4 regions of the Cereibacter azotoformans genome follow, and region 4 is predicted to be linked to each of the others. Evidence: riboswitches for the same ligand, from Rfam matches in the RefSeq annotation. Region 4 holds a riboswitch; each other region holds the start of a gene.

Region 1 (7,057 bases), on a different replicon from region 4:
TTCGGCCCGCAGGCCGGCAGGAACACGCCCTTGTCGGCGAACTCGTCCGGGATCACCACTTCGGGCGCCGTCTTCATGTCCTCGGGCAGGAACTCTTCGGCCCCGCTGACACCGGGCGAATAGCGCGCAAAGGCCGAGATCAGCGCCGCATTCTCCGGCTCGAGGATGAAGTTCAGGAACTGGTAAGCCTCTTCGACATTGCGGGCATCGCGCAGCAGCGCCGCCGAGTCCATGAAGGTGATGAAGCCCTCCCGGGGATAGCCATAGGCCACCTCGGGATTGGCGAGCCGCGCGCGCATCGACGAGCCGGACCAGTTCACCGAGGCCGCCCAGTCGTTGTTCGAGAGCTTTTCGGTGGCGCCGTAATCCATCGAGATCCAGTGCGGCTTGGCGGCAAGCAGCAGGTCGCGCGCCTTCTTGAGCACCTCGAGATCCTCGGTGCAGGGCTCGCCGCCGGCATACATCGTGGCCAGCGCCACCACATCGTTCATCTCGGGCACGACATTGACCTTGCCCTTCAGCTCGTCCGGCACCTCGAGCCAGACCGCCGACGTGTGGATGTCGCCCTTGTAGACGGCGGTATTGACCGAGATTGCGGTGGTGCCCCACTGCCATGGCACCGTATGGGTGCGGCCCGGATCCCACTCCACATCCTTCCATTCGGGGGCGATGTTGGCGTGGTTCGGGATCCTCGACAGGTCCAGCTCGGTCAGGAGGCCCTTGTCGCGGAAGATGCCCACATAGTTGGCCGAGGGCACCACGAGGTCGAACCCGTGCCCGCCCGCCTCGATCTTGGCCAGCGCCGTGTCGTTGCTGTCGTAGTCGGTCACCGTGACCTTGATGCCGGTCTCCTGCTCGAACTTCGCCAGCAACTCGGCGCTCGTGTAGTTGCCCCAGTTGTAGAGGTTCAACTCGGCCGCCCCCGCGAGGCCGGTCGAGGCGAGGAGCAGGGCTGTGGCTGCGAGATGTGTCATCGGTCTCTCCTTGTTGGGTCGGCGGGTTCACCCCCGCTTTCGGGTGAGCAGGAAGAAGACGGTCAGCAGCGCCACGGTCAGCCCGAGAAGCGCGGTCGAGATCGCATTGACTTCGGGTGTGATGGCCCGGCGCATCTGGCCCAGCATGTAGGTCGGCAATGTATCCTGCCCGGCCGATTTCACGAACTCGGTGATGACGACATCATCGAGCGAGATGACGAAGGCGAGCATCGCGCCCGCCACGATCCCCGGCGCCAGCAGGGGCAGGGTGACATGGCGGAACGTCTGCCAGGGGTTCGCATAGAGATCCGCCGCCGCCGTCTCGAGGCTGAGATCCATCCCCTCGAGCCGGGCCCGGATCGGCAGGTAGGCGAAGGGGATGCAGAAGGCGGAATGGGCGAGGATCAGGTAGCCGAGCCCCGCATAGCCCGTCGCGACCTTCACGCTGGCGAAGACGATCAGCAGCGCCACGGCGGTGACGATCTCGGGCACCATCAGCGGCTGGTTGATCGCGACATAGATGAAGGTCTGCCCGCGGAAGGCGGCCCTTCGGGTGGTGCCGAGGGCCGCCATCGTGGCGACCGACGTCGCGATGACCGAAGCCGCCGAGGCGATCACCAGCGAGCGGGCGGTGGCCGACTGCACCTCGCGGTTGGCCCAGGCCGCCTCGTACCAGCGGAAGGAGAAGCCGCCCCAGACCGAGATCGCGTTCGCGTCGTTGAAGGAATAGGCCACCAGCGTGACGATCGGCGCATAGAGCGCGAGGAAGGCGAGCCCGGCCACGAATGTCACGCCGGGCAGGCTGGTCACGTCGAAGCTCCTACCCATGGCCGCTCTCCCGGCTTGCGGCGCGGACATAGATCAGAAGCGCCACCATCACGATGGCCAGCAGCAGCATCGAGAGCGCGGCCCCCAGCGGCCAGTTGCGGCCCTGCCCGAACTGCAGCTCGATGAAGTTGCCGATCATCATGTTCTTGCCGCCGCCCAGCACCCGCGGCGTGACATAGGCGCCGAGCGAGGGCACGAAGACCAGGATCGAGCCCGCGACGATGCCGGGCCTGACCAGCGGCAGGATGATCCGGCGCAGCACCTGCCAGCGGCTGGCATAGAGGTCGTAGGCCGCCTCCAGCAGCCGCATGTCAAACCGGTCGATCGCGGCGAAAAGCGGCAGCACCATCAGCGGCAGATAGACGTAGGTCATGCCGATCAGCACCGCCGTGTCGGTGTAGAGGATCTGGATCGGCCGCCCGATCAGGCCCGCGCGGATCAGCAGCGTGTTCAGGATGCCCTCGTTGCGGATCACCTCGTTGATGGCGAAGGTGCGGATCAGCAGGTTGGTCCAGAACGGAATGGTGATGAGGAAGAGCCAGAGCGCCCGCCGGTTTGGCGGGCGCGTCGCGATGAACCAGGCGGTGGGGAAGCCCACGGCGAAGGTGATGGCCGTCGTCATCAAGGACAGCTTCACCGAGCGCCAGAAGATCGCGAGATGGGCGTCCGCAAGGCTGACCTCATCCGAGAAGATGTCGCGGGTGAAGAACACCTCGAACCAGGCGTCGGACGAGAACTCCCAGATCACGCCGCCATACTGGCCCTTCACGAGGAAGCTGTAGATCAGCACCACCAGAAGAGGCCCTGAGGCCGCGAGGAAGAGGATCGCAAGCGCGGGCGCCGAAAGGAGCCAGCCGCTGCGCGCGCTGTCGCGGCGGGCCATCTCAGTCCCCCAGAAGCTGCACGGCGCCCGGCGCAAAGCGCAGGCCCGCGGGCTGGCCGGGCTCAAGCCCCGGATCGTCCGAGGCGCTGCTCTGCAGCCGCGCCACCACCTCGGTTCCGTCGGCCAGCGCAAGGTGGCAATGGGTGTCGGTGCCGAAATAGACCAGATTGCGGATCGTGGCGCGCAGGGCGCCCGGCTCGTCCGGCGGCACGAGACGCACCTGTTCGGGGCGCACCGCGACCGTCACCTGCCCTTCGGGCCCGCCCTCGACCGCGAGTTCGCCCCCCGCCTCGAGCGTGACGCGCCCTCCCGCGTGACGCGCGGGCAGGAAGTTCGTCTCGCCGATGAAGCTGGCCACGAAGCGGTTGGCGGGCCGCGTGTAGATCTCGCGCGGGGGGCCGATCTGGAGGATCCGGCCCGCACTCATCACCCCGATCCGGTCCGACATGGTCAGCGCCTCCTCCTGATCGTGGGTCACGAAGACGAAGGTGATGCCCGTCTCGTGCTGGAGCCGCTTCAGCTCGATCTGCATCTCCTTGCGCAGCTTGAGATCGAGCGCCGAGAGCGGCTCGTCCAGCAACAGAACCCGCGGCTGCGGCGCCAGCGCGCGCGCCAGCGCCACGCGCTGCTGCTGCCCGCCCGACAGTTGCGCCACCCTCCGCCCCGCCAGCGCCTCGAGGCGCACAAGCGCCAGCATCCGCGCGGTGACATTCCCGATCTCGGCCCGCGGCTTGCCCTGCATCCTGAGCCCGAAGCCCACGTTCTCGGCCACCGTCAGGTGCGGAAAGAGCGCGTAGCTCTGGAAGACGGTGTTGATCGGGCGGCGGTTCGGCGGATCGGCCGTGATGTCGCGCCCGTCGAGCAGGATCGTGCCCGAGGTGGGCGCCTCGAAGCCCGCGATCAGGCGCAGAAGCGTGGTCTTGCCGCAGCCCGAGGGCCCGAGCAGGGTGAAGAACTCGCCCCTGCGGATCCCGACCGACACATCGTCCAATGCGCGAACGGCCACCTCTCCCTGCCCGAAGGCCTTGACGACATTGCGCGCTTCGACGGCTGTGGGTGCGGTCAAGGAGGGCCTCCGTGCAGGTCTTCCTGCGAGGTTAGGCGGCGGCTCGGCGCGAAAGCAACCGTCGTGCTCGGAAATCGACCAAAGGGGCAGGAAGCTGCCTCGGCCGGGCCGCCGCGCGCACGCTTTCTGCGCAGCGTGTGAGCGACGCTCCCGTGGCCTTCGGGGCGCACCGGACCGCAGCCGGAGGTGCCCGCGTCGATACGGAGCGGCGAGGATTGGCCTGCGGCCGCTGCACATGGCGCGCTTGACAGCGGCGACACTTGTCCTATTGAGAAACGGCTTCGGTTCCGGCGTCATGCCGGATGAAAAGGGAACGCGGTGAGGGGTGCCCCTCCAAATCCGCGGCTGCCCCCGCAACTGTAGGCGGCGAGCGACGACCGATCACGCCACTGGGGTTCCCCGGGAAGGCCGGTCCGAGCGAAGACCCGCGAGTCAGGAGACCTGCCGGAGCGATCACCCTTTCCTGCGCGCGGGGCGCGTGCGGGAGGCGGTCCAGCCGCTTCAGGTGACGCTTTCACCGTCGGCGGAGGGGCCTCCTTCCCACGACATTGCGACAGAGGCAGCGTGCTGCCGGGAAGGAATGAAGACAAAATGAGGAAGACCGGCATTTCAATGATCGCGCTGGTTGCGGCGATACCGATCCAGACGGTGGCCGAGCCGGCCGAGGACGAGACGGTGATCCCGCTTGACCGTATCATCGTCACCGCCAACCGCACCGAGACCAGCGCCAACCGCGTAGGGTCCGCGGTTGCTGTGCTGACCTCGGAGGATCTCGATGCCGGCGGTGACCTTCTTCTGGCCGATCAACTTTCGCGCCTTCCCGGCGTCAGCACGACGGCCAGTGGGCCGGCAGGGTCTGCGACCGAGGTTCGCATCCGAGGGGCCGCGCCGCGCTACGTTGCGGTGTTCGTCGATGGCATACGGGTGGACGATCCGACCAACATCGCGCCCTCCTTCGACTTCGGCAGCCTGACCGGTGTCGGGGTGGGGCGCGTCGAGGTGCTGCGTGGAACGCAATCAGCCCTTTATGGTGGATCTGCGGTTGCGGGCATCGTCAGTGTTCAGAGCCTGCGCCCCGTGAGCGAGGGCTTCAGCCAAAGGATCCAGGTTGAGGGTGGGAGCTACAATACGCGACGGCTCGCTTATGACCTTGGCTATCTCTCTGACAGGTTGGAGGCGCGCCTCTCTCTCGGCCATGTCAAGAGTGACGGGTTCTCGGCTGTCGACACGTTGCCCCGAGACCCGTCGCTCGATTCTGACGGGATCGAGGCAAACCGGCTTGGGTTCGGGCTGCGCTATGACCTGACCGATGAGATGGTTGTCGGCCTTGATGCCTTCGGCCAACGAACCACCGCGGACTATGATGGATGGTGGCAGGAAGATGCAGTGCAGAAGCGGCACGAAGCCGGCGCGCGCCTTTATGCTGAATGGGCGCATGGCGCGAGCGTCCATACGTTCGAGGTCAGTCGCTACGAGCTGGACCGCGACCTGTTCGAAGGCGCGCCGGGCGCCGACTTCTACCATTCAACCCGCACCACATTTGGTTACAAGGGCGTAACCGATGTTGGCACGCGGCTGCAGTTTGTCTACGGCGTGGACAGCATGCGGGAGACCGGCAGGACTGCCGGCATGGTCGACGGGATGGATGCGCGTACCACAGGCCTCTACGGCCAAGCTCAGTGGGCCGCTACCTCGGATCTCGATCTGTCGCTGGCAGTGCGTGGCGATCACAACAGCGAGTTTGGCAACTTTGCCAGCGGTCGCCTGTCGGGCGTGTGGCGCCCCACCGAGACGTTGGCCCTGAGAGGTGCCGTGGCACGTGGTTTTCTCGCGCCGTCCTTCTACCAGCGTGCGGGCGCCGCGGAATGGGGCATTGCACCTGCGTCCGATCTCGATCCGGAACGGAGCCTGAGCTACGAGTTGGGTGCGGATCTGGATCTCGCTTCAGGGGCGTCCGTCGGATTGACGTTCTTCCAGCTCGAGATCGACAATGCGATCACCTATTGTGGCAAATTCACCTCGCTGACCTGCGACTCGGAATTGCCCGACGGCTTCACCAACCGCTACGAGAACCGGGAAGGCCTGTCTCGAAATCGCGGGGTCGAGCTGGAGGCATCAGTTCCTCTAACCGAGAGGCTCAGCCTTGCCGGATCCTACACCTATACGGATGCCCGTGATCCCTCGGGCAACCGCCGGAGCCGCGTGCCCTACCATGATGCTTCGCTCACGCTTCAGGCGGCACTCGTCGAGGACGTGAGCGGGCAACTGGGGCTGACGCATATATCTGGTCGTCCGACAGGCGACGGTGACAGCTTCACTGTGGTCAATGCGGCACTCGCTTGGGACCTGGCGCTCGACACAAGCGTGACGCTGCGCCTCGAGAACCTGCTCGACAAGAGCTATCAGGAGGTTGCCGGCTATGGCACATCCGAGCGTGCGGTCTATGTCGGCTTGCGCAAGAGCTTCTAGGCGGCTTGCGCTGGCGTTGGTGGCGGGGATGACCGCCGCCGCACCCGCCGTGGCCGAGGGGCCACGGCGGGTGGTGTCGATCAATCTCTGCACCGATCAGCTCGCCATGCTGCTGGCGGCGCCCGGACAGCTCCTGTCGGTCTCGCACCTGGCAAGCGAGCCTCAGACGTCCGCCATGGTCGAGGAGGCGCGGGCCTATCCGGCCAACCGGGGCCAGGCCGAGCAGGTGTTCCTCTTGCAGCCCGACCTCGTGCTGGCCGGCACCTTCACCGCCCGGTCGAGCGTCGATCTTCTCCGCCGGCTGGGGGTCGAGGTGGTCGAACTTCCACCCGCCAATGGGCTGGCCGACGTCAGCGAGCATCTGCGCATCGTGGGCCGCGCGCTCGGCCGCGAGGCTCAGGCGGAAGGGCTGGTGCGGGACTATGAGGCGGGGCTCGAGCGGCTGCGGTCGGACCTGCCGCCTGCGCGGGCCGCGATGTATTACCCGTCAGGCTACACGACCGGCTCGGGCACGTTGGCCGACGCGATCCTGCGCCACGCGGGCTTTTCCAACGTGGCGGCCGAACTGGGGCTCGACGGGGGTGGGAACCTGCCTCTCGAGCGGCTGGTGATGGCCGCGCCGGACATGATCGTGACCTCGGCCGCCTATCCCGGCGCCTCGCGGGCCGAGGAGCTTCTGGCCCATCCCGCCCTGCGCGCGGTGCAGAGCGACGCGGGCGCGGCCGAGGTATCGGATGCCGACTGGATCTGCGGCACGCCGGCGATCCTGCCCGCGCTGCGCACCATGGCCGAGTCGCGCCGGGGGCTCGAGAGCGAGCGCCTGACCCAGTGGGACGG
Region 2 (7,057 bases), 170 kb from region 4:
TGGCCCAGATCCACCGCGGTGGCCCCGTGGGCCCCCTTCTCGATCCCACGGGACCGCCGGACTGACCCTGCAACCCGGACAAACAGGAGGAGACGATGGAAGTTCGTGAAGCCATGCACAAGCCGGCCGCCTGGGTCGAGGCGGACACTCCGGTTTCCGAAGTCGCCCGGCAGATGAAGGCCGACGACATCGGCGCGCTGCCCGTGGGCCGCGACGACCGGCTGATCGGGATGATCACGGATCGCGATCTCGTGCTTCGGGTGCTCGCCGAAGGGCGCGACCCGAAGACGACCAAGGCCAGCGACGTGATGACCGAGGGCATCGTCTGGTGCCGGACGAGCCAGCCGATCTCGGACGCGATCCACCAGATGGAGGAGCGCCGGATCCGCAGGCTTCCGGTGATCGACGACAACAAGCGGCTCGTGGGAATGCTGGCGCTTGGCGACATTGCCCATTCCGCGACACGCGATCTGACGGCCGAGGTGGTCCACGCGGTTGCGGATCATCACGCCTGACATTCCGGCCGCGATCCGCAGGGGCCGCCCGATGCGGCGGCCCCTCGCCCTCGGCGATCAGACGACCGACAGGCGGTCCCGCACATCCACCACGCCCGGCGCGGCCCACACGGCCTGCTCGGCCGCGCGCCGCTCGCCGATGCTGTGCACCTTGCCGTCGAGCGTGACGGTGCCGCCCGAGACCTCGACCCGGATGTCGGACATTTCCAGCTCGGCCCGCCGCTTGAGCGCCTGTTCGATGCGCAGACGCAGATTGGCCGGGCTGAGTTTCGTCGCGATCTCGATGGCGTTCGAGATCCCCACGACGCCGGCGATGCCACGGATTGAATGTTCCGCCGCCTCGCGCTGAAAGTTCCACTCCACCGCACCGCTCAGCGTGACCCAGCCCTTCGCGACCTTCACCTTGACCGCGTCGGCGGGAACCGAGGCGTTCCACTTCAGCACGTCGAGCACCCGGCGGGCGATCTCGTCGTCGGCGGTCACGTTGGCGCCCACCGGCCGCACCTCGATGTCCTGAGCGATCCCGCGCACCCCCTTGATCGAGGTGACGATCTGCTCGGCCTTCAAGCGTTCGTCATGGGTGCGGACATGGCCGGTCAGAAGCACGATGCCGTTCTCGACCGACACGCCGATATGGGCCGCATTGAGGCTCGGCTCGAACTCAAGTCCGTCGAGCACGTCCTGGCGGATGTCCGGATCTCCCATCGTCTCTCCTCCTCTGCTCTGGCGCCGCAAGGCGCGTGGCTGTGCCTCCGTCTGTGCGGCAGCCTGCGGGCCGCGTCATTGATTGTTCTCATCGTGAGAGACTTGGCCGCCTCAGAAGAGCCAGGCGAAGGACAGCCCGATGCGGAGGTCGTGCAGGCTCTCGTCAGCGATGCGGCGGCGGCGGTGAGGTTCGCCTGCGCCTTCGTAGTTCAGCGCGCCATCCGTTGTCTGCCCCAGCAGGATGCCGGGTGGCCCTGTATCGCGCAGCGCGGGAAGGCCGGCCTCCAGTTCGCCCGACAGGAAGAGGCTGAAGCTGCGCCCTCCCCCCAGGTCGCGGTCGAGCACCGCCGAGACCTGCCCGAAGCGCGTGACGCCCCGCCACGACTGGTGCTCGACCGCAAGCGGGATCTGCCGAAGGCCCGCAATCCCGCTTGAGCCCGCGCCGGTATAGTCGGCCCAGGACAGGCCCAGCCCCGCCAGCAGCTCGAGCCCGAGCCCCCAGCCCTGCCCGAGCGAGCGACGCAGGGAAAGGCCCGTCCCGAGCCCCACGCCGGACGCCGCGAGCCGGTCGTCCGTGCGGAATCCCGGCCCGGGGATGCGGGCACCGGAGACCGACTCGGCGATGTCGAGGCCAAAGCCCGTGCGCGCCTGATGACGGCGCTCGGTCAGCGCGAGGCTGGCGAGTGGCAGCAGGGTCCAGCGGCCGTGGCTCTGCTCGGGGCCCGCGACGGTGAAGCGGTAATGCCGCCCCGTCACGTCCTCCGACGCGAAGCGCCGGATCGCGGCCCCCTGCGCCGCGCCCTCCGACAGGACGAGAAGTCCGCCCGGATCGATCAGCGCGGCGAAAGCGGCGGTCCTGTCCGGCGGGCCGGTGACGAGCGCCACGAAGAGACCACCCGCCTCGGTCGGGCTGTAGGCGTGCTGCGTGATGGCGGCTTGCCCGGCCGGCGAGAAGGCCTCGCTCTCGATGGTGGTGCCGTCGGGTGCCTCGATGCGGGCCCGGGCCCAGCTTCCCAGCGCATCGCGGCCCGACCCCACGGACAGGCGGCCCTGAAGGGGCAGCCCCCCCGCCAGCGCCATCGGCCGGCCGGCTTCGGGATGCCCTGTGGCGGTCGAGAGGCTCCGTCCGCTGAAGCCGCCCCCCGCAAGCCCCAGCCGGAACTCCGACAATGGCCTCGGAGGGGGCAGCTCCCGTGCGGGCCCGGCCGTCACCGGCAGGAGGGGCGCCCCGTCGGACAGGACGTTGCGCAGACGCTCCGCCAGGTTCGCGCCCCGGCCCTCCGGCTCTTCCGCGATGGCGGCCACCGGCAGCAGCGCGAGTGCCATGCACCAACCGGCGGCGCCCGCCGCCCCGGTCCTGCGGACCATGGTCCTTCCCCCTCAAGCCGGTACCGAAATCGCCAGTCGCGTCAGCAGTGCGACGAGTTGGGACTGGCGCGAAGTCTCCGTCTTGCGCAGGACCGAGACCATCTGGTTGCGCAGCGTCTGCTTCGACATCTTGCGGCGCTGCGCCTGATCCGGGATGGTCTCGCCCGTGATCAGCGACATGGCCAGCTCGGACTCGCGCGCGGAGAGGCCGAAGGTCCTCCAGAGGATGTCGTGGGTGAGCAGGAGCGGCTCTCCGGCATCGTGAACGGTGATGCCGATCCAGGCACGGCCGGGGCGGTAGGGGGCGGCCTTGCGCCCGAGGGGCGCGTTCTGCAGCCGCGTCAGCGTCACGAACTTGCGGGGCAGCCCCTCGCCGGAAAAGGACAGGAAGCCCGTCCGCTGGCGGCTGGCGCCGCCCAGCCGCCGGACCAGCGACGCCAGTTCCGCATCCGTCGCCGGGCTGCAGGCCGTCAGCCGATCGCCGGGCCCCACGAACAGCCCGTCCGGCCGCAGCGACAGCCCGCCCGCCCGCGTGTTCAGGTTGACCACCCGCCGGTCCGCATCCACCACGAAGGCGGGAAAGGGCACCAGTTCAAGAAGCCCCGCCATGAAGGGATCGCAGATCGGGTCTTGCGTGGCGAGATCCTCGATCCGCGCCGCACGCACGAGATGGGGGACTTGAGCGCTCAGGAGCCGGCGGCTCGAGTTGCGCATGGCGGCATCGGACCGGCGCGGATAGCGGATCTCGACAAGGATCTGCGCCTTGCCCGAGCGGTTGAGGACCACGCCCGTGCCGCAGTCCAGCTCAGGAGGCGGTGTCGCGTCGGGGGGGCGGTTCCGCGTCAGGTCCGACGCTTCATCCTGGTAGATCCGCCCGACCGGCTGCTGCCAGCGCCCTTCCAGCCAGGGCTCCGGCGGTCTGCGGCGCAGCCGCTCGAGGGTCCCGGGACTCAGATCGCCCCCGCGGTGCTGGATGAAATTGCCCGCGGGGGCGTCGTCATTCTGGCCGATGACGAGGACCGTGGCCTTCGTCGTCGCTTCCGCAAGGAGGTCAAGGATCCCGGCGATCAGATCGCCGTCGAGAGCCCGATCGTAAAGGTCACCGACATGCCCCGGAAGCAGTGGCAGGAGTTCCATGAAACCCTCCGTACTCGCCATTGCTTCGATCGTGGGCGCAGCCAGGGCCCGCGGCATTGACTGCGGTCACCGCGCGGCGCCATCAGGAGGTGAACTGGCACAGTTCCCGGCCATTCGAATGTATGGAAAGGCGCGCCTGGACCGTGCCTGTCCGTCCGGCCATGACCTGAACCCTGCTCAGGACGCTTTGCCTGTGGGGCTCGAGGACGAACCGTCCCCGCTGAACCGTGTTCGAGACGCCGCCCGGCCCGCGCGACGACACGGTGAGATCATATTCGCCCTCGACCCGTCGCGCCGCCCAGGCCAGCCCCGCATATTCCGTCAGGCCGCCGTTCGACGTGATGCGGATCTCGCACCGGATCCAGCCGCCCGCCGCCCCGCCCGACGGTTGCTCCTCGCCCTGCACGGCTGCGCACAGGGACAGGATCGCCGCGCCCGAGGCCAGCATCCGCCGCCCCGCCGCAGGAGGGAACCGAAGGGTCATTTCGGCACCGTGTCGAACTCGACCGTGACGCTCGATCGCGCGTTGCCACCCGTGCGGGACTCGGTCCCGGCCGCCCGCTCGAAGCGGCTTGAGACCTGAAGGCCGGCGAAACCCTGGAAATTGCCCTGCTGGGTGATCGAGCGGACGTGGCCGTCTCCGCTCTGAACGCTGATGGCGACATTGCCCTTGCCGCTTTGCGAGATGGTGGAGCTGTTGTTCGACCCGATCTGCGTGGTCGAGGCGCGGTTGCCCCAGGACCTGTCGCCCCAGGACCTGTCGCCCCAGGATCTGTCGCCCGACGGCATCTCCTGCGCGGCAAGGAGCGCAGGTGTCAGGATCAGGGCCGACGTCATCATCATGAATCTGAGCATGGCATTTCCCCGTTCAGGACTGAGGTTCGCGGCGGCCCCTTCCGGGGCCGCCGGCTGCTCATGTTCAGTCATGCTGATCCGTGATCGACACGTTGCCCACGCCCGACTGATAGGTTTCGGACATATGGCCCCTGACGCCGGACTGGTTCGTCATCGACCCGTTGCCGAAGCCCTTCTGGCCGGTGAACGAATTGTTGCCGATGCCGCGCTGCATCGTCTCGGACAGGTTGTTGAAGCCGCGCTGCATCGTCGTGCTGGAGTTCCCTCCCCCAAGCTGCCCCGAGTACGAGCGGTTCCAGTCCCCACCTTGCGAGGTCATCGAGCCATTGAAGCCCCCCCTCTGCTCGGTGACCGACAGGTTTCCGGCACCGGCGGCGCCGACGGCGAGAAGGCTCAGGGCAACAGCCGAAAGGAAGAGCGTTTTCATGTCCAATCCCCTTGTGAGAAATTCCGATCCTTCTGATCGGCAAGGGGATGGTCCCACCCTGGCCGAGTCGGCGGGGATGGGAAACCGTCATCGGATCAGGCGCGTCGACCGGATCTGCGGTGCAAGTGTCGCTGGCCGGATGCGATTGTGCGTCTCCGCGGTACAGATGCACCGGAAGATGCGCCTGGCTGCGCGATCCGGGCCCCCGAAGGTGGCAGGCCGGAGTGCGGGCGAGACGGGAGCGGCCCTCGCGGTCCATCTGGTGCGGCCCTCGGGCGGGTGCGACTTCGTCCGTCGTTCGGCATGCCTCCGGTCTGTTCGGGGCAGGTTGCACTTCCGCGCCCGATCTGGTCTCAGCTACTGCGTCAGGTGCCGCCCGCGGGCGGAGAATCGGGAAGCCGGTGCGACTCCGGCGCGGGCCCGCCGCTGTGACGGGGATGCCTTGGGCAGGATGCCACCGGTTCGCCGGGAAGGCGCCCGGGGCAGGTGAACCGGAGTCAGAAGACCGGCCTGACAAAGAGGTTCCTGCCGCGTGGACGGCGGCGGGATCGTCATGACCAGAGGATCCGATCCATGTCGGCTTCACCCCTTCCGCAACCCCTTCCTGCCCGCCGCTTCACCGAGGCGGAACGCCAGGCCCTCCACGACATCATCGCCGAGCGCCGCGACGTCCGGGACGAGTTCCTGCCCGATCCGGTCGATCCGGCGGCGCTCCGGCGCGTGCTCGAGGCGGCGCATCTCGCGCCCTCGGTCGGCTTCATGCAGCCCTGGAACTTCATCCTGATCCGCGACGCCGCCCGTCGCGCCGAGGTGCACGCCGCCTTCCGCCGCGCCAATGACGAGGCCGCCGAGCTGTTCCCGGAGGAGAAGCGCGACACCTACCGCTCGCTCAAGCTCGAGGGGATCCTCAAGGCGCCGCTGAACATCTGCGTGACCTGCGACCGCAACCGCTGCGGAGAGGTGGTGCTCGGGCGCACCCACAATCCCGAGATGGACCTCTATTCCACGGTCTGCGCCGTCCAGAACCTTTGGCTGGCGGCGCGGGCCGAGGGGCTGGGGGTCGGCTGGGTCAGCATCTACCGCGAGGAAGAGCTTCGCTCCATCCTCGGCATCCCCGAGGCGGTGAAGATCGTGGCCTATCTCTGCGTGGGTCATGTGGATCGCTTCTATGCCGCGCCCGAGCTTGCGCTGAAGGGCTGGCGCCAGCGGCTGCCGCTGGACGATCTGCTGATGGAGGAAGGCTGGCAGGCCGACCGCGCGCTCTGAGGGACACCGCCGGCCGATCCCTCGGCCGGCGGCCGTGAGGCGTCACGCGGTCCTGCGGCTGTCGCTCCGGGTGAGGCCGAGCCGGATCTGCTTCTCGATCTCGATCAGGGCGAAGAACACCGCGCCCATGGCGATGATCAGAAGCCCATCGGCGATCGGAACCGCCTCGGTGCCCAGAATGCGCTGCAGGAACGGCAGGTAGGTGACGGCAAGCTGCGCCGCCGTCACCGCCACGACGACGATCCAGACCACGCGGGTCCCCCGCACCGCCGCCCATGTCAGCGAGGTGCCGTGGATGTTGCGGATGAAGAAGAGATGGAAGATCTCGAGCACCACGAGCGTGTTCATCGCCATCGTCTGCGCCAGGGCGAGCGGATAGCCGCGGTCGATGGCATAGCTGAAGATGCCGAACACCGCCGCGAGGAACAGGAAAGCCACCAGCACCACATGCCAGACCAGACCGCTCGTCAGGATCGGCATGTCGCGCCGCCGGGGCGGGCGGGACATCGTCCCGGCCTCGGTGGGCTCGAAGGCCAGCGCAAGCCCCAGAGTGACCGCGGTGATCAGGTTGATCCAGAGGATCTGGACCGCCGTCACCGGCAGGGAGAGGCCGGCCAGAACCGCCAGGACCACCACGAGCGACTCGCCGGCGTTGGTGGGAAGGGTCCAGCTGATCACCTTCCTGAGATTGTCATAGACCGTGCGGCCTTCCCGCACGGCCGCGGCGATCGAGGCGAAGTTGTCGTCGGCCAGCACGAGATCGGCGGCTTCCTTGGCCGCCTCC
Region 3 (7,057 bases), on a different replicon from region 4:
ATCGTCACCGCCACCGCCCCCGTCCCGGCGCCCGCCGAGACGCCGAGCAGGTAGGGATCGGCCAGCGCATTGCGGACCAGCGCCTGAAGCACCACGCCGGAAAGCGCGAGCCCCGCGCCGCAGGCGGCAGCGACCAGCGTCCGGGGCAGGCGGTAGGCCCAGATGATGCCGGCGTCGATCGGATCCACGGGGTAGCCTGCGCCCCAGAGGTGATTGGCCAGCACCGCCGCCACCGTCCGGAGCGGCAGCGGCGTCTCTCCGACGACGACGCCCGTCAGGATCGCCGCCAGCAGCACGGCGGTTCCCGCGGCGCCCCGGAGCGCGAGGGATCGTGGCAACGCCCCGAAAACCGCCGCGGCCGTCATTTCAGCCCGAAGGCCGGCAGCGCCTCGGCCAGAGTCTCGAGCGCCGTCACGTTGCGGATCGAGGGATCCATCGAATGGGCGTCGAGGATGACGATGCGGTTGTTCTTCACCGCGTCCATCTGGCTGGCCACCGGATCGGTCTTCAGGAATTCGAGCTTCTTCTCGACGTCGTCGGCGGGAAAGCGGCGCCGTTCCATGCGGGCAACCACGATCACCGAGGGGTTGGCGCGTGCGATGGTCTCCCACGACACGGTCGGCCATTCCTCGTCGCTCTCGACGACGTTCCGCAGCCCCAGCTTCTCCATCATGTAGCCGGGCGGGCCCTTGCGTCCCGCAACATAAGGATCGACGTCCATCTCGGCGGAGGAGAACCAGAACAGCGCGGAAGCGCCCGTCAGGTTCAGCGCGCGGGCCTTTTCGATGGCGGCGGCCTCGCGCGACTTGAGGGTCGCGACCAGTTCCTCGCCCTTGTCAGGCACATTGAAGATCCGGCCGAGTTCGGTGACGCCGGCGTAGACCGACTTCATCTCGAACAGCGCCTGCCGGGTGCCGTCCGAGCCGGTCGTGTTGTCCTTCTTCCAGCAGTCTGCAGGCAGGATGTAGGTCGGGATGCCCACGTCGGCGAACTGCTCGCGGGTGGCGACGATCCCCTGCGGGCCGACGTGCCATTCGTATTGCACGGCGACGAGGTCCGGCTTTCGGTTCACCACGCTCTCGAAGCTGGGATCGTTGTCGGCGAGCCGCTCGACCTTGGAGTTCAGTTCCTCGAACTCGGGCAGGACCTTGGTGAACCAGACCGAGGTGCCCAGCACCTTGTCGCCCAATCCAAGCGAATAGAGGATCTCGGTGGCGGCCTGTCCCACCGTCACGGCGCTTTCGGGTGCCTTGTCGAAGGTCAGATCGACCCCGCAGTTCGTCAGCGACAGCGGATAGGTGGTCTCGGCGGCGGCGGGCAGGGCTAGCGCCGCACCAAGGGCGGCGGCGGGCAGGAACCTGGCAGGCATGGGAGGTCTCCGGAGGATGAGGCGACCGGAGACGGGACGGGAAGGTCGGTCCGATGGCTGACGCCGCCCCGGCGCAGGGCGCGGGGATCGGGCGGTCTGGCTGACGACGGCGCCACCGGGCACCGTTGGACATGGTTCATTCGACACCTCCCCGGACACCCCGCCCGGGCCGCGTTGCTTCACGTGTCGGCAGGTCTCCTGACTGGCGGGTCGTGGCTTGCAGCGGCCTTCCCATGACCCCGGGGGTCACAGTGGCCGGTTCGCTGCTTGCTCGCCGCCTACAGTTGCGGGGGCAGTTCCGGTTCGCCGGCGGACCGGCGGCGGATTCCCTTTTCATTCCCTTCGGAAACCGACGCGCGAGGTGTAGCGGCCGGGTGTGCGCATGGCAATGGCCTTTGTCCGCGCGCCCGGGCGCGATCCCGGCGGTCGGCCCGACATGCCGACCCGAATGGCAGGTCCGGCCTTGGTCCAAGATATCGGCCTCATCCCGCCACCGGGGCCTGCTCACCGAGGCTCGCACCGCAGGGTGGGGTGCCGGCCCTTCGAGTCGATTGACAGAACGCCGCGGGAGAGGCCACGGATCCGGTCAGGTCACACCGCGATGGCAGTGTCCCACTTCGTTCTCTAATCGCCTTGGTCAAGCGCTGATCTCTCTGCCGTTGATCCTGGGTGCCGGGCTCTGAGGTTCTCTCCGTGGTCACCGCGCGGGAGCCACATGTTGGCGTTCAGGGTCGGGTGGATCGAAGTGGTGTGCGCGGTCGGTACCGCATACCCGGGAGCGATCTCACCCTCGCCGCGCGTCCCGGCTGGACGCATTCCGTTACGCTGGCTGTCAGCGTCGTTCCGTTCGTTTTCCTTATGCCACCGCGGCCTCCCGGAAGGGCGTGTTGGTGCGCCACATGGCGTGCAGCGTCACCGCCAGCTTCCGGGCCAGCGCCACCTTTGCCTTGCGCGGCCCGGTCCTCTCGGCAATCGCCTTGGCCCAATCCCGCAGGCGTGGGCCACCCAGGTTCCGGCAGAAGATTGCGTTCGCGGCTTCAAACAGGCACTTCCTCGTGAAGGCATCTCCCCGTTTGGACACCCGCCCGTTCCGGCTGATCTCTCCGGACTCGTAGCGCCTGGGCGTCAGCCCAAGATAAGCGCCCGCGCTGGAGGATCGGCGGAAGCGGGAGGCATCATCGAAGGCCGCGACAACCGCCATTGCCGTGATCGGTCCCACGCCGGGCGCAGTCATCAGCAGGCGGACCGTCGCATGACGCCTGGCAACCGCCCTGATCCGACTATCGAGCGCGGCGATGCGGGCGAGGATGTCCCGCCTGGCCTGCATGAGCGCCTCGAAGATCGGCACGAGGTCCGGGACAACGGTCAGCTCGTCCCGGATGATCTCCTCGGCGCGGCGCTTGAACCCGCCGACCCGCTTGCCGAACATGATGCCGAAGGTCTTCAGCAGCCCCCGGATCTCGTTCTCCAGCCTGACGCGCATGCCAACCAGCGCCTCCCGCGCGGTCAGCATCGCCCGGTTGACATAGGCATCGTGGCTCTTGATCTGCGCGGCCTCGAACCACCCGGTGCGGACGATCTGCGCGAGCCCGCGGGCATCATGCCGGTCGGTCTTATTCGGCATCATCTTCAGCACGCCATTGGCGTGGCGCGCATCAATGCAGATGATCGGGACCTGCCTTTCCGTAAGGGCGTTCCAGAGCCAGACCGCCAGAGGCCCGGTCTCCATGCCGACCCGCTCGAGACCGCTGGCGCGTTCGGCCAGCCAGCCGGTGATCGCATCCGGGCAGGTCGGAACCTTCGTCTCGGCTACGAGCACCCCGTCCTGCCCCACCACGCAGATCGCTGTCTCTTCCTGGGACACGTCCAACGCCGCAAACACTCCCATCGCATCCTCCTTGCTCAAGCCCCGGCGAAGTGCCGGAGCGACAGACCCATCCTGCAACGGCGACGACCGCGGGTGGGACGTGGCGATTACGCTAAGTGGTGTAGGAGCGCCGACCTTCGGAGAGGTCAGGGCCTGATCAGGCAGCCACGGCGGGCAGCCTGACGGTTGGATTGTCGGTCACGCGGCCAAGCGTTTCAAGCGACATGTATCGTCTTGCAACCGCCCATTCGTCGTTGGTCTCGAGCATCAGCGCACCGACGAGGCGGATGATGGCCTCATCATTGGGGAAGATGCCGATGACGTCGGCGCGCCGCTTCACCTCGCGGTTCACCCGCTCCAGCGGGTTCGTGCTGGCGATCTGGGTCCAGTGTTCGCGTGGGAAGTGCATGTAGGCCAGCACGTCGTCGCGGGAGGCATCCATCAGGGCCCCGAGCTTGGGCTGCTTTTCGCGCAGGGCATCGGCCACGATCTCCCACTGGGCTTCGGCGTCGGCCCGGGTCTCCTGTGCGAAGATCGTCTTCAGCATCGCCGCCGCGGCGGTGCGCTGCTTGGCCGGGGCGTGAGCCAGCGCGTTTCGCATCCAGTGAATGCGGCACCTCTGGTGGGTGGCGTTGAAGACCCGACGTGCCGCAGCCCGCAGGCCCTTGTGGTCGTCGGCGATCACCAGCTTCACGCCGCGCAGGCCCCGGTCGGCCAGGGACCGCAGGAACTCGGTCCAGAAGGTCTCGGCTTCGGATGGCCCGGTGGCGACACCCAGAACCTCGCGCTTGCCGTCCTCGTTGACCGCCACCGCGATTATCACCGCCTTGCTGATGATGCGCCCGCCTTCCCGGACCTTGAGGTATGTGGCGTCCAGCCAGAGATAGGGCCACGCGCCCTCCAGAGGCCGGGAGAGGAAGGCGTTCACTCGTTCGTCGATCTCGGCGCAGAGGCGGCTGACCTGGCTCTTCGACATGCCGCCCGCGCCCATGGCCTTGACCAGATCGTCGACCGAGCGCGTCGAGACACCGTGGACGCAGGCCTCTTGGATCACGGCCACGAGGGCCTTCTCGGCCGTGCGGCGCGGCTCCAGAAAGCTGGGGAAATAGCTGCCCTTCCGGAGCTTGGGGATCTCCAGCGCGATCCGACCTGCTCGCGTGTCCCAGTCACGGTCGCGGTATCCATTGCGCTGTGCTTCCCGCATCGGCGTTCGCGCGCCCTTGGCCGCGCCGGTCCGGGCCTCAATCTCGGCCTCCATGATCCGTTCGGCCGCAAAGGCCAGCATCTCGCGCACGAGGTCGCCATCGGCCTGCTTCTCAACCAGCTCGATCAGCGCCATTCTCTTTTCGGTCATCGTCGTCTCCGTTGTCGGTTGCAGGTCTCGCAACCCAAACCTTCTCCGAAGATCGGCGATGACCGCCAGCGTCACCCGCGGCCGCGCGCTGCGCTACGCCGGAGGCTCCGCGCGCGGCCTCCTACACCACTTAGCGTAATCGCCACGTCCCACCCGCGGTCGTCGCCGTTGCAGGATGGGTCTGTCGCTCCGGCACTTCGCCGGGGCTTGAGCAAGGAGGATGCGATGGGAGTGTTTGCGGCGTTGGACGTGTCCCAGGAAGAGACAGCGATCTGCGTGGTGGGGCAGGACGGGGTGCTCGTAGCCGAGACGAAGGTTCCGACCTGCCCGGATGCGATCACCGGCTGGCTGGCCGAACGCGCCAGCGGTCTCGAGCGGGTCGGCATGGAGACCGGGCCTCTGGCGGTCTGGCTCTGGAACGCCCTTACGGAAAGGCAGGTCCCGATCATCTGCATTGATGCGCGCCACGCCAATGGCGTGCTGAAGATGATGCCGAATAAGACCGACCGGCATGATGCCCGCGGGCTCGCGCAGATCGTCCGCACCGGGTGGTTCGAGGCCGCGCAGATCAAGAGCCACGATGCCTATGTCAACCGGGCGATGCTGACCGCGCGGGAGGCGCTGGTTGGCATGCGCGTCAGGCTGGAGAACGAGATCCGGGGGCTGCTGAAGACCTTCGGCATCATGTTCGGCAAGCGGGTCGGCGGGTTCAAGCGCCGCGCCGAGGAGATCATCCGGGACGAGCTGACCGTTGTCCCGGACCTCGTGCCGATCTTCGAGGCGCTCATGCAGGCCAGGCGGGACATCCTCGCCCGCATCGCCGCGCTCGATAGTCGGATCAGGGCGGTTGCCAGGCGTCATGCGACGGTCCGCCTGCTGATGACTGCGCCCGGCGTGGGACCGATCACGGCAATGGCGGTTGTCGCGGCCTTCGATGATGCCTCCCGCTTCCGCCGATCCTCCAGCGCGGGCGCTTATCTTGGGCTGACGCCCAGGCGCTACGAGTCCGGAGAGATCAGCCGGAACGGGCGGGTGTCCAAACGGGGAGATGCCTTCACGAGGAAGTGCCTGTTTGAAGCCGCGAACGCAATCTTCTGCCGGAACCTGGGTGGCCCACGCCTGCGGGATTGGGCCAAGGCGATTGCCGAGAGGACCGGGCCGCGCAAGGCAAAGGTGGCGCTGGCCCGGAAGCTGGCGGTGACGCTGCACGCCATGTGGCGCACCAACACGCCCTTCCGGGAGGCCGCGGTGGCATAAGGAAAACGAACGGAACGACGCTGACAGCCAGCGTAACGGAATGCGTCCAGCCGGGACGCGCGGCGAGGGTGAGATCGCTCCCGGGTATGCGGTACCGACCGCGCACACCACTTCGATCCACCCGACCCTGAACGCCAACATGTGGCTCCCGCGCGGTGACCACGGAGAGAACCTCAGAGCCCGGCACCCAGGATCAACGGCAGAGAGATCAGCGCTTGACCAAGGCGATTAGAGAATGAAGTGGGACACTATCCAAAGCAGGTCTTCCAGGTTCACGGGGCAGCGGCTGATGGACGGGTTCTGTTCCGCAAGAAACTCTCCCGGCCCCAGTTCGCGAAGTTCATGGCGTCGCTGCCGCCGTGACTCTGAGCGAAGTTATGAATAAACGGGGCGGTCGCGCCGCCCCACGCCCGCACCGCCTATGCACCAACCCTGACAATCTGATGACGGGAAAAACAACCGGAACGGATGATACTCGGCGCAGTCGAAAGTTCTGAACAATCCATCAGATTTCAGGGGGTGCGCTGTCTGGGCCCCCGACATATCCGTTTTGTGGGTGCAACAGGGATCCGCGTCACAGCGATAACCCGCTGCGCCTGCCTTGAGGGAGGATCAACCAGCGCCGGCCAAGCAGGCGGCAGCAGCAATGACGGAGACTAGATGCAAGCCCTCGCGAGAGCCCTGAACTTCCGCGCGAAGATCATCCTTGCCCTTCTCCTTGCTGGCCTCCTCCCTTCCGGCGCGATCCTGACACTCGATATGGCCCGCTTTGAGGCCTCGGTGAGGAGATCGGTCGAGTCCCAGTTGCATCAGGCCAGTGACGCAAAGGGAGCGATGCTCGAGGCATGGTTCGCCAACCTGCTCACGGTGGCCGGAAGTCTTGCAGAAAATCCCTTCGTGATCGCCGCAATGATGGACCTCGAACGCGGCGCGGAACAGCTTGGAAGGAGCGGGTCCCGGCCCGTCAACGAGGCAAGGCTTCGTGAGCGTTACCAGATCCAGGCTGATCGGACGCGCGACGCGTCCCCCGACGCTCTTGATCGATGGATGCGGCTGGACGTGGCGGCGCGTCGCCTGCAGGACCTTTATGTATCCGGCAATCCGAGGCCCTTGGGAGAGAAGCAGGCTCTCGAGGACGCAGGCGACGGCAGCCCCTACTCCGCAGGGCACCGCAAATACCATCCTTTCTTGCGCAACTACTTGAAAGATT
Region 4 (7,057 bases):
TGCGGCCGTGGTCGGCATCCTCGGCGCGGCGCTCTATTCGCCGGTCTTCACCAGCGCCATCGGCGACCTGCGCGACTTCACCCTCGCGCTCGTCTGCTTCGTGCTGCTGATGGCCTGGAAGGCGCCGCCCTGGAGCGTGGTGCTCGTCGCGGCGGTCGGGGGTGTCGCGCTCGGCTGCATCTGAGCGCTGCGCTCCCCCGCGTGGCGCGCTGTTCCTGCGGGAGGTGCGTCTGGCGGCATGGGCTCACAAGGATCCTCAGAGTGTTGGTCGTGGACACCCCCCGTCGGCTCTGATGATGTGACCGCCGCCCGACGGAATTCATGAGCAAAGTGCAAAGAGTTTCGTCGTTGTCGCCGAAGACGGACCCTGCGCCCCGTGCCAGCGGACCTGCCATTACTCTGTTCGGCAATCTTACGCATTCGGAGCCGGAACGATCCACTGGATCGTTCCCGATCGCCCCTCATCACGGCGCCACGGTCCTGCCTCACCCAAGGAAGGTGATCCCGGGGCTGTCCATGAGCAGGTTCAGCGGGCCGTCGGCGCGGCGGCACGGGAGTGGACGGCCAAGGACTCCTGCCGCCGGCACAGGGTGGAACAGTCCGGAACCTGCCCGTCGAGACCGGCCAGGCGCAGGAGGCTGGCCACCATCCCCGCGGTCTGCCCAAGCGGCGGCCGGAACCGGGGCTCCGCCCGTTCAGGGCTGAAAACGGTCCGCAGGACCGTTCCGGGCGCCCTTCACCCTTGATCGACAGGCAGACCTGGATCGCTGCCTCTGAGAACACCGGCGGCCTTCCAGGTCTTCCTTGGCGTGGCGCGAGCCAGGCCATCTCCTTGTCGAGCCAGACCAGCAGCGACCCGCGCCTCCGGAGCGCGTTCGCCATTGTCCTTGGACCATGTATGGATGGCTCCCGCGTGACAAGGGGGTCGGCGTCTTCGGCAACTGGTCGGGTGCGGCCATGTATTCGGCGTCTCGATTGCGGCTTGCCCGGCTGGGTCAACTGGCGGACAAGGAAGTCCCGCGCCCGATGGCTCATCAGCACCGCCTGTTGCGCCTCGGTCTTGACCGAAACGAAACGCACGGTGGGCTGGGTCACGGCCGTGCAGCTGGCCTCGGCATCGTTCGTCGGCTTACGCGGCGCCGCTGGCGCCACGGTCCTCCTCACCATCCGTCTTGCCGCGCCGGACGAAGGGCTTGACGTAGGACGGCGGGATCAGCCGGACGTCGTGACCGAACTTGGCCAGTTCGCGCGCCCAATAATGCGCCCCGGCGCAGGCCTCCATGCCGATCAGACAGGGCCGCAGCCGTGAGAAGTACAGAAGGACCTGCGCCCGCTTCACCTGGCGCCGCACCACCACCGCGCCCTCCGCATCGACGCCGTGAACCTGAAAGACGTTCTTGGCCAGGTCCAGCCCGACCGTGGTAATCTCCTTCATGGATGGCTCCCTTCATGGGTCCGTGTGACAGCACCCAATGTGGCACATCGCGATGCCGGGAGCGGGAGCCATCCACTCCATCAATGGCGCAAAATGGCTTGCTGCAGGTGGACCGGTTCTCGTGCGATCGCGCAACGAAAGCCGGTCTCGCCCTGTGCCCTGCGCTCGATCAGTCCGAACTGTCGCCGCATATCGTGCCCGCACCTGCTCTACACCGGCGTCACGCGGGGGCGGAAGCTGGTGGTCCTCGTCGGCCAGCCGAAGGCGATCGCGATGGCGGTGAAGAACGTCACCGGTCGCCGGCGCTGGTCGCGCCTCGCCGAGTGGCTGGCGGGTGTCGAAGGGAGCTGCGGGCATGATGCGTGAGCTGCCTCACGGGCTCCGTAAGGCATCTCGCGAAACTGGCCGGAGCGGCACCAACGCGTAGAAGCGACAAGCAGCGCAAGCACCATGGCCCCTCCGGCCGGGTTGTGGTCGAGGCAGCGCCGCGGGCGGCCGCGCAAGATGTCGTCGAGGTGCCGGAGCAGGCGCGCCGGGCGGGCAACTAAATCGGCAGAGCGCGCGTGGCGGGGACCGAGAAACCCCCAGGCGAGGCTGAAAAGCACCAGCGCGAGGATGAGGAAGCCGCTCCAAGGTCTCGCGCTTGAAACCTCCTCGGAGGGTGGCACGATGCTCGGAGCGCTGGAACTGAAGGGCAAGGCGCTGATCCTGCGAGTCAATTCGAAGGAGCGCGCGCGCTCGTGGGTCAGGGTCAGGGCTCGGGCCGCCGCCATCATGTTGCCGTGGAAGATCACGGATCGGTGCCTTTCATCGGAGGCGGCCGAAGAGGACCGCGGGTGAACGGACGAACGGGATGAGAAGGCTCGGGCGCGCGCTCCGGCCCGCCCGGGCCAGACGCGCACCCCGGCGTCCGGTCGAAGCCGCGCGGCCGGGGCCGGCGGGCGATCGGCAGGTCTCCTGGCTCACGGGGCTCTGCTCGGCCGGCCTTCCCGGGGGGCAGTGGCATCTTCGGCGTCGCTCGCCGCTCGCAAGTGCGGGGGCAGCCGCGGTTTTGCCCCATCTGGGCGCGCCGCGTTCCCTTTCAGCCCCCGGACGCCCGAAGGAACCGATCATGCGCCTGTCAATCGCAAAGCGCCGGCGCCTGAGGGGCGGTTGACACCGGCGGCCCCCCGCCGCATCGTCGCGGTGCCCTGGTTCCCGCGGTGATCCCGCGGGCGAAGAGGGAAGCCGGTGCAACTCCGGCGCTGCCCCCGCAACTGTGAGCGGCGAGCCATCTGCCATGCCACTGGCCCCATGGGCCGGGAAGGGGCAGCCGGCGTCCGAGCCGCGAGCCAGGAGACCTGCCGGGCCTTGACGACCATCCCGGGCGGCGGGCCCGGAGGCATGGGCCCGTGCGCTCGCGCCGGGATCAGCCACCCTTCCGCCTTCCGGTCAAGCGACCGAAGGAGTGGCCATGGAGCCGAAAGACACAACCCTGAACGAGGCCTTCAAGGGCTTCACCAACCGCGACTGCCCGTTCCTGCCCTGCCATCCGGGGGTGAAGCGCGCGTTCAACTGCCTGTTCTGCTACTGCCCGCTGATCGCCTACGACTGCCCCGGGCCGTATGAGATCTATACCGACCGCAACGGGCTGGTGCGCAAGGACTGCTCGGCCTGTACCCTGCCGCATGACGGCTACCAGCAGTCGTGGAACTTTATCCAGAAGTGGCTGGAATTCCCGCAGCCCTGGTCGGGCCAGCCGCAGACCGACCCGCCGACGCCGCGACCTCGGCCGGTTGAAGGGGCGACCGAGGCCGTGGCCGAGGCGCATCGCCGCCACCGCGAGGGCGAGGTGTGACGTCGCGCGGCGGCGCGGCAAGGGCTACCGGCACGACGCGGTTCGGCGGCTGACCGAGGGGCCGTCGCCGTGCCGCCGGTTGGCCAGCGCGCGGATCTCAACAGCGCGTCGAGGTCGAGGTCCGGCTCGATCCCGTCCGCCAGCCGGTCAAGCGCCGTCTCGATGCGCGCGGAATGGTCCCCGGCCGATCCCGCAGCCCCCAGGGTGCGCAGCCACTGCGCCCGGAAGGCGCCGGAGCCGAAGATTCCGTGCAGGTAGGTGCCCGCGACGCGACCATCCTCCGAGAGCGCGCCCTCGGGCCGGCCGTCCAGACTCAGCCAGGGACGGTCAAGGCCGGCGCCGGTGGTCATCCCCATGTGCATCTCGTAGCCGGTCACCCGCGTTCCGCTGATCGCGTCCGTCGCGGTGATCTCGCAAAGCCGCTTGGACGGGCCGATCCCGGTGTCGATGTCCAGAAGTCCAAGGCCCTCGGTCTCCCCCGGCGGCCCCTCGACCCCGTCCGGATCGCGCACCCGGCGCCCCAGCATCTGGAAGCCCGCGCAGAGCCCCATGGCCCGGCCGCCGTGGCGCTGCTGCCCCCGAGGCTCGCGCGGCCAAAGCTGCCGGCGCGGCGTTGTTGCAGAACACTGAGCGTGAAGGATGCACATCACCCTGAAGGTGCAGATCCCGTATCGCCGTGCCGACGGACCGCTGAACCTGCTGGTGGACAGCACGGGTATCAAGTTCCTTGGTGACGGAAAATGGCAGGCCCGCAAGCATGGTGTTCAGGGACGGCGCCAATGGCGCAAGGTCCATCTGGCCATGGACACCGCCACATCCGACGTGCGCGCGGTCGAGTTCACGCCCAGTCGGGAAGGCGATAGCCCCGTCCTGCCAGACCTCCTTGACCAGATCCGGGTCGACGAAGCCATCGGCACCGTGACCGCGGACGGCGCCTATGATACCCGCCGCTGCCACAGCGCCATAATCGCACGGGGTGGCACGGCTATCATTCCGATCCGCAAGAATGGCAGATTGTGGAAGGAGAATTGCCCCGCGGCTCGAGCCCGCAACGAAATCCTGCGCGCCACGCGTTACTACGGCCGGGCGTTCTGGAAACGGTGGACGGGATACCACGTCCGCAGCCGCGCCGAGGCCAGGATGCGCTGCCTCAAGTCCTTCGGCGAGCGCATCGCCGCGAGAGACCCCGACCGTCAGGCAGCCGAAATCCACATCCGCATCGCCCTCATCAACCGTTTCAACGCCCTCGGCACCGCCGAGATCGCCCGCGTGGCATGAGCATCCGTGGGGTAAGGGGCAGTTAAGCCCCAGGCCTGAGTTCTGCAACAACGCCGGTTTGCGGTGACGATGATCAGCGTGTCCTCGGCGCGGGTCAGTTCCATGGCCTTGGCAATCGCATCGGCGAAGGCCTTGCCGTCCGTCAGGGTGCGGTAGAGGTTGCCGTCGTGCTTGGCATGATCGACCCGCCCGGCCTTGATGTTGAGGTGGAAGCCGTTGCCGTTCTGCGACAGCGACATGATCGCCGCTTCGGTCATCTCGGCCAGCGACGACTCGCCGGTGACCTCGAGCGCCGGAAGTCCTCCGACGCCGGCAGAAAGGCCGCTCGATTTCCGCATGCGCCCCCGTCCGGCATCATGGCCCTGAGAATGGGGTCAGGCCATGGCTCCGGCCCGAGCGGGCGCCGCGGGGCCGGTGGTCGGCCTCTCTTCGTTGCCGGCCTGAAGCGCCTCGGTCGTGCGGACCCAGCGCCAGCTCTCCGCCAGCCCCTCGTCAAGGCCGATCCGGGGCGCCCAGCCGAAGGCTTCGCGCGCGCGAGAAATGTCGAGTACCACGCGGGGGACGTCGAACGCGCGGCCGGGCCGACAGAGCGGGCGGACGGGCGGGCCGCCCGAGGCGCGCACGGTCCGATCGATCCCGGCGAATCTCGGCCACCGAGGTGCCGGTGCCGCTGCCCGCGTTGAAGCATCCCGAGGTGTGCGAGCGGAGGGCACGGACGCAGAGTTCGGCCAGATCCCGCACATGGATGAAGTCGCGCGTCACCTGACCGTCGCCCCAGACCTCGACCGGCTCGCCGCGCGCGGCGCGCCAGAGGTGGGTGCCGATGATGCCCTGGATGCCGGCATGACTCTGCCGCGGGCCATAGGGGTTCGAGGCCCGCAGGATCACCGGCTCGATCCCGTGGAGCGCCTGCTCCATGCGGATATAATTCTCGATGGCGACCTTCACGATGCCGTAGGAGCTGATCGGGCGCAGCGGATGATCCTCGGGGACCGGGTCGGCCTCGGGCACGCCATAGACCGTGCCCCCCGAGGAGAGGAAGACCAGCCGGCGCTTGCCCGTGGCCCGCATCACGTCGAGAAGCCGCACCGTCGCCACGAGATTGCCCTCGATATCAGCGACCGGATTGAGATTTGCGGTCGCGGGCACCGTGGTGCTGGCCAGATGGAGCACCGCATCCACATCGCGGACGGCCTCGAAGAGCTGCGTGGGATCGGTATAGTCGCCCATTACGTAATCGACCGCGGGAAGCGGCGCGCGAAAGGCCTCGGGCCTGCGGTCAAAGACCCGGACACGGACCTCTTCTTGCAACAGAAGGTCGACGACATGCGACCCGATAAACCCGCAACCGCCAATCACCAGAAGCTTCATCTTGTTCCCTCGACAGGCTGATCGCTGGTCAGTTCTACTTCTGATTGTGTTCCGCTATCCTTGATGCCGAGTCAAATGATTCTTAGGATGAGAAAATGCGCGGGGACGGTTCGAGTTTGGTGTGGACGTGCCAGCGGATGCCCGGTATCAAGCATCCTCATGGAGCTGCCGTTGTAGGATCATGCTGGCTGTCACGACCAACGCATTCTCGGGCGGTTCGAATAAGAACCCGCTTGCCGATTGGCCTGAACCGCATGTCATCTTTGTCCTGCTCGAAATGAGAATCGCCTCTAGGGCGATCATGGACCGCAACCCCGCCGCCATCGTGATCGAGCATCTCCAGCCTCCGAAGGGCGCCTTTGCGTTGCTCGAAGACCTGCCGAAATGGCTCGGCCACCATTTGCTCGATCCTGCGCGGCCGCTCGTGTTTCTCGACCGGCCGTTCGAGGCCGAGGAGCTGGCAGAGGAAATGCGTGAGGGGCGCGCTCATCCGCGCGGGGGGCGGGGAGAGCTGGACGCTGCGGGCCGGATCAGGCTGCTGCGACTGGGCGGCATGATCGCCACAAGTCCGCTTCTGCCGCCGTTCCTGCGCTTTCTGGCCAAACGGGACGTGGACGAGGCGACGGCGCTCGACCTCCTGCACACGGCCTTCCCGGACATGGGCGCATGAGCCACCCCGACAGCCTCTGGCGGCGCCTTGCGCCCGCGCATGTCCTTGCAGGACGGCCGGATTTCCGCATCGACCCCGACCGGAAGGGGCGAGCCACCCTCTACAGCGACCTGAGGCCGCGTATCCCCGGCTTCGACGGGATCCTCGCCGGGCTCGTGACGCTGCCCGAACTGTCCGCGGTGATCGCGGCCGGCGAGCCCGACGCCTGCCATCTGGCCTGCGAGCTGATCTGCCTCGGCGACCCGGTCGATCGAACCGTCTCGGATTTCTCGGAGCAGGCCTATCGAGCCTGGTACGCCGATATCGCGAGGGCGGAGATCGACCCGTTCCGCCACTATGTCGAACATGGCCTGAAGGAGCAGCGCCGCACGCTGGCGAGCCTGCGCGACATGCGCCACCGCGGCCTGCGCAAGTACGACCCGGACCTGCCTACCTGCCTGATCGCCGTGCACGAACTGTCACGGAC

The links. Region 4 has a riboswitch for cobalamin ahead of LV780_RS18505 (cysteine-rich small domain-containing protein). Riboswitches for the same ligand answer to the same signal wherever they lie in the genome.
Region 1: it holds a riboswitch for cobalamin, as region 4 does, so the genes downstream of both, LV780_RS06220 (TonB-dependent receptor plug domain-containing protein) here and LV780_RS18505 (cysteine-rich small domain-containing protein) in region 4, are expected to answer to the same signal.
Region 2: it holds a riboswitch for cobalamin, as region 4 does, so the genes downstream of both, bluB (5,6-dimethylbenzimidazole synthase) here and LV780_RS18505 (cysteine-rich small domain-containing protein) in region 4, are expected to answer to the same signal.
Region 3: it holds a riboswitch for cobalamin, as region 4 does, so the genes downstream of both, LV780_RS21020 (ABC transporter substrate-binding protein) here and LV780_RS18505 (cysteine-rich small domain-containing protein) in region 4, are expected to answer to the same signal.

What each region holds. Positions count from the first base shown of each region.
Region 1 is NZ_CP090021.1:1,234,571-1,241,627, forward strand. Features, by position in the region: gene LV780_RS06200 (extracellular solute-binding protein) at 1-974, opposite strand, end outside; gene LV780_RS06205 (ABC transporter permease) at 1,002-1,802, opposite strand; gene LV780_RS06210 (ABC transporter permease) at 1,795-2,685, opposite strand; gene LV780_RS06215 (ABC transporter ATP-binding protein) at 2,687-3,751, opposite strand; cobalamin riboswitch at 4,017-4,214, shown strand; gene LV780_RS06220 (TonB-dependent receptor plug domain-containing protein) at 4,343-6,220, shown strand; gene LV780_RS06225 (ABC transporter substrate-binding protein) at 6,195-7,057, shown strand, end outside.
Region 2 is NZ_CP090022.1:540,546-547,602, forward strand. Features, by position in the region: gene LV780_RS17725 (ribose-phosphate diphosphokinase) at 1-65, shown strand, start outside; gene LV780_RS17730 (CBS domain-containing protein) at 96-515, shown strand; gene LV780_RS17735 (BON domain-containing protein) at 573-1,220, opposite strand; gene LV780_RS17740 (hypothetical protein) at 1,332-2,588, opposite strand; gene LV780_RS17745 (helix-turn-helix transcriptional regulator) at 2,601-3,725, opposite strand; gene csgH (curli-like amyloid fiber formation chaperone CsgH) at 3,808-4,209, opposite strand; gene LV780_RS17755 (curlin repeat-containing protein) at 4,206-4,580, opposite strand; gene LV780_RS17760 (hypothetical protein) at 4,645-5,007, opposite strand; cobalamin riboswitch at 5,358-5,535, shown strand; gene bluB (5,6-dimethylbenzimidazole synthase) at 5,581-6,273, shown strand; gene LV780_RS17770 (HAD-IC family P-type ATPase) at 6,316-7,057, opposite strand, start outside.
Region 3 is NZ_CP090024.1:35,994-43,050, forward strand. Features, by position in the region: gene LV780_RS21015 (FecCD family ABC transporter permease) at 1-365, opposite strand, end outside; gene LV780_RS21020 (ABC transporter substrate-binding protein) at 362-1,369, opposite strand; cobalamin riboswitch at 1,541-1,738, opposite strand; gene LV780_RS21025 (IS110 family RNA-guided transposase) at 2,226-3,257, opposite strand; gene LV780_RS21030 (IS256 family transposase) at 3,394-4,590, opposite strand; gene LV780_RS21035 (IS110 family RNA-guided transposase) at 4,816-5,847, shown strand; gene LV780_RS21040 (methyl-accepting chemotaxis protein) at 6,508-7,057, shown strand, end outside.
Region 4 is NZ_CP090022.1:707,592-714,648, forward strand. Features, by position in the region: gene chrA (chromate efflux transporter) at 1-184, shown strand, start outside; partial or broken gene LV780_RS18490 (transposase) at 489-882, opposite strand; partial or broken gene LV780_RS18495 (IS110 family transposase) at 991-1,435, opposite strand; gene LV780_RS21975 (hypothetical protein) at 1,676-1,801, shown strand; gene LV780_RS18500 (hypothetical protein) at 2,051-2,275, shown strand; cobalamin riboswitch at 2,366-2,560, opposite strand; cobalamin riboswitch at 2,610-2,797, shown strand; gene LV780_RS18505 (cysteine-rich small domain-containing protein) at 2,889-3,272, shown strand; partial or broken gene LV780_RS18510 (cobyric acid synthase) at 3,560-3,919, opposite strand; partial or broken gene LV780_RS18515 (IS5 family transposase) at 3,909-4,550, shown strand; gene LV780_RS18520 (alkaline phosphatase) at 4,466-4,888, opposite strand; gene LV780_RS18525 (NAD-dependent epimerase/dehydratase family protein) at 5,043-5,921, opposite strand; gene LV780_RS18530 (hypothetical protein) at 6,103-6,591, shown strand; gene LV780_RS18535 (rhamnan synthesis F family protein) at 6,588-7,057, shown strand, end outside.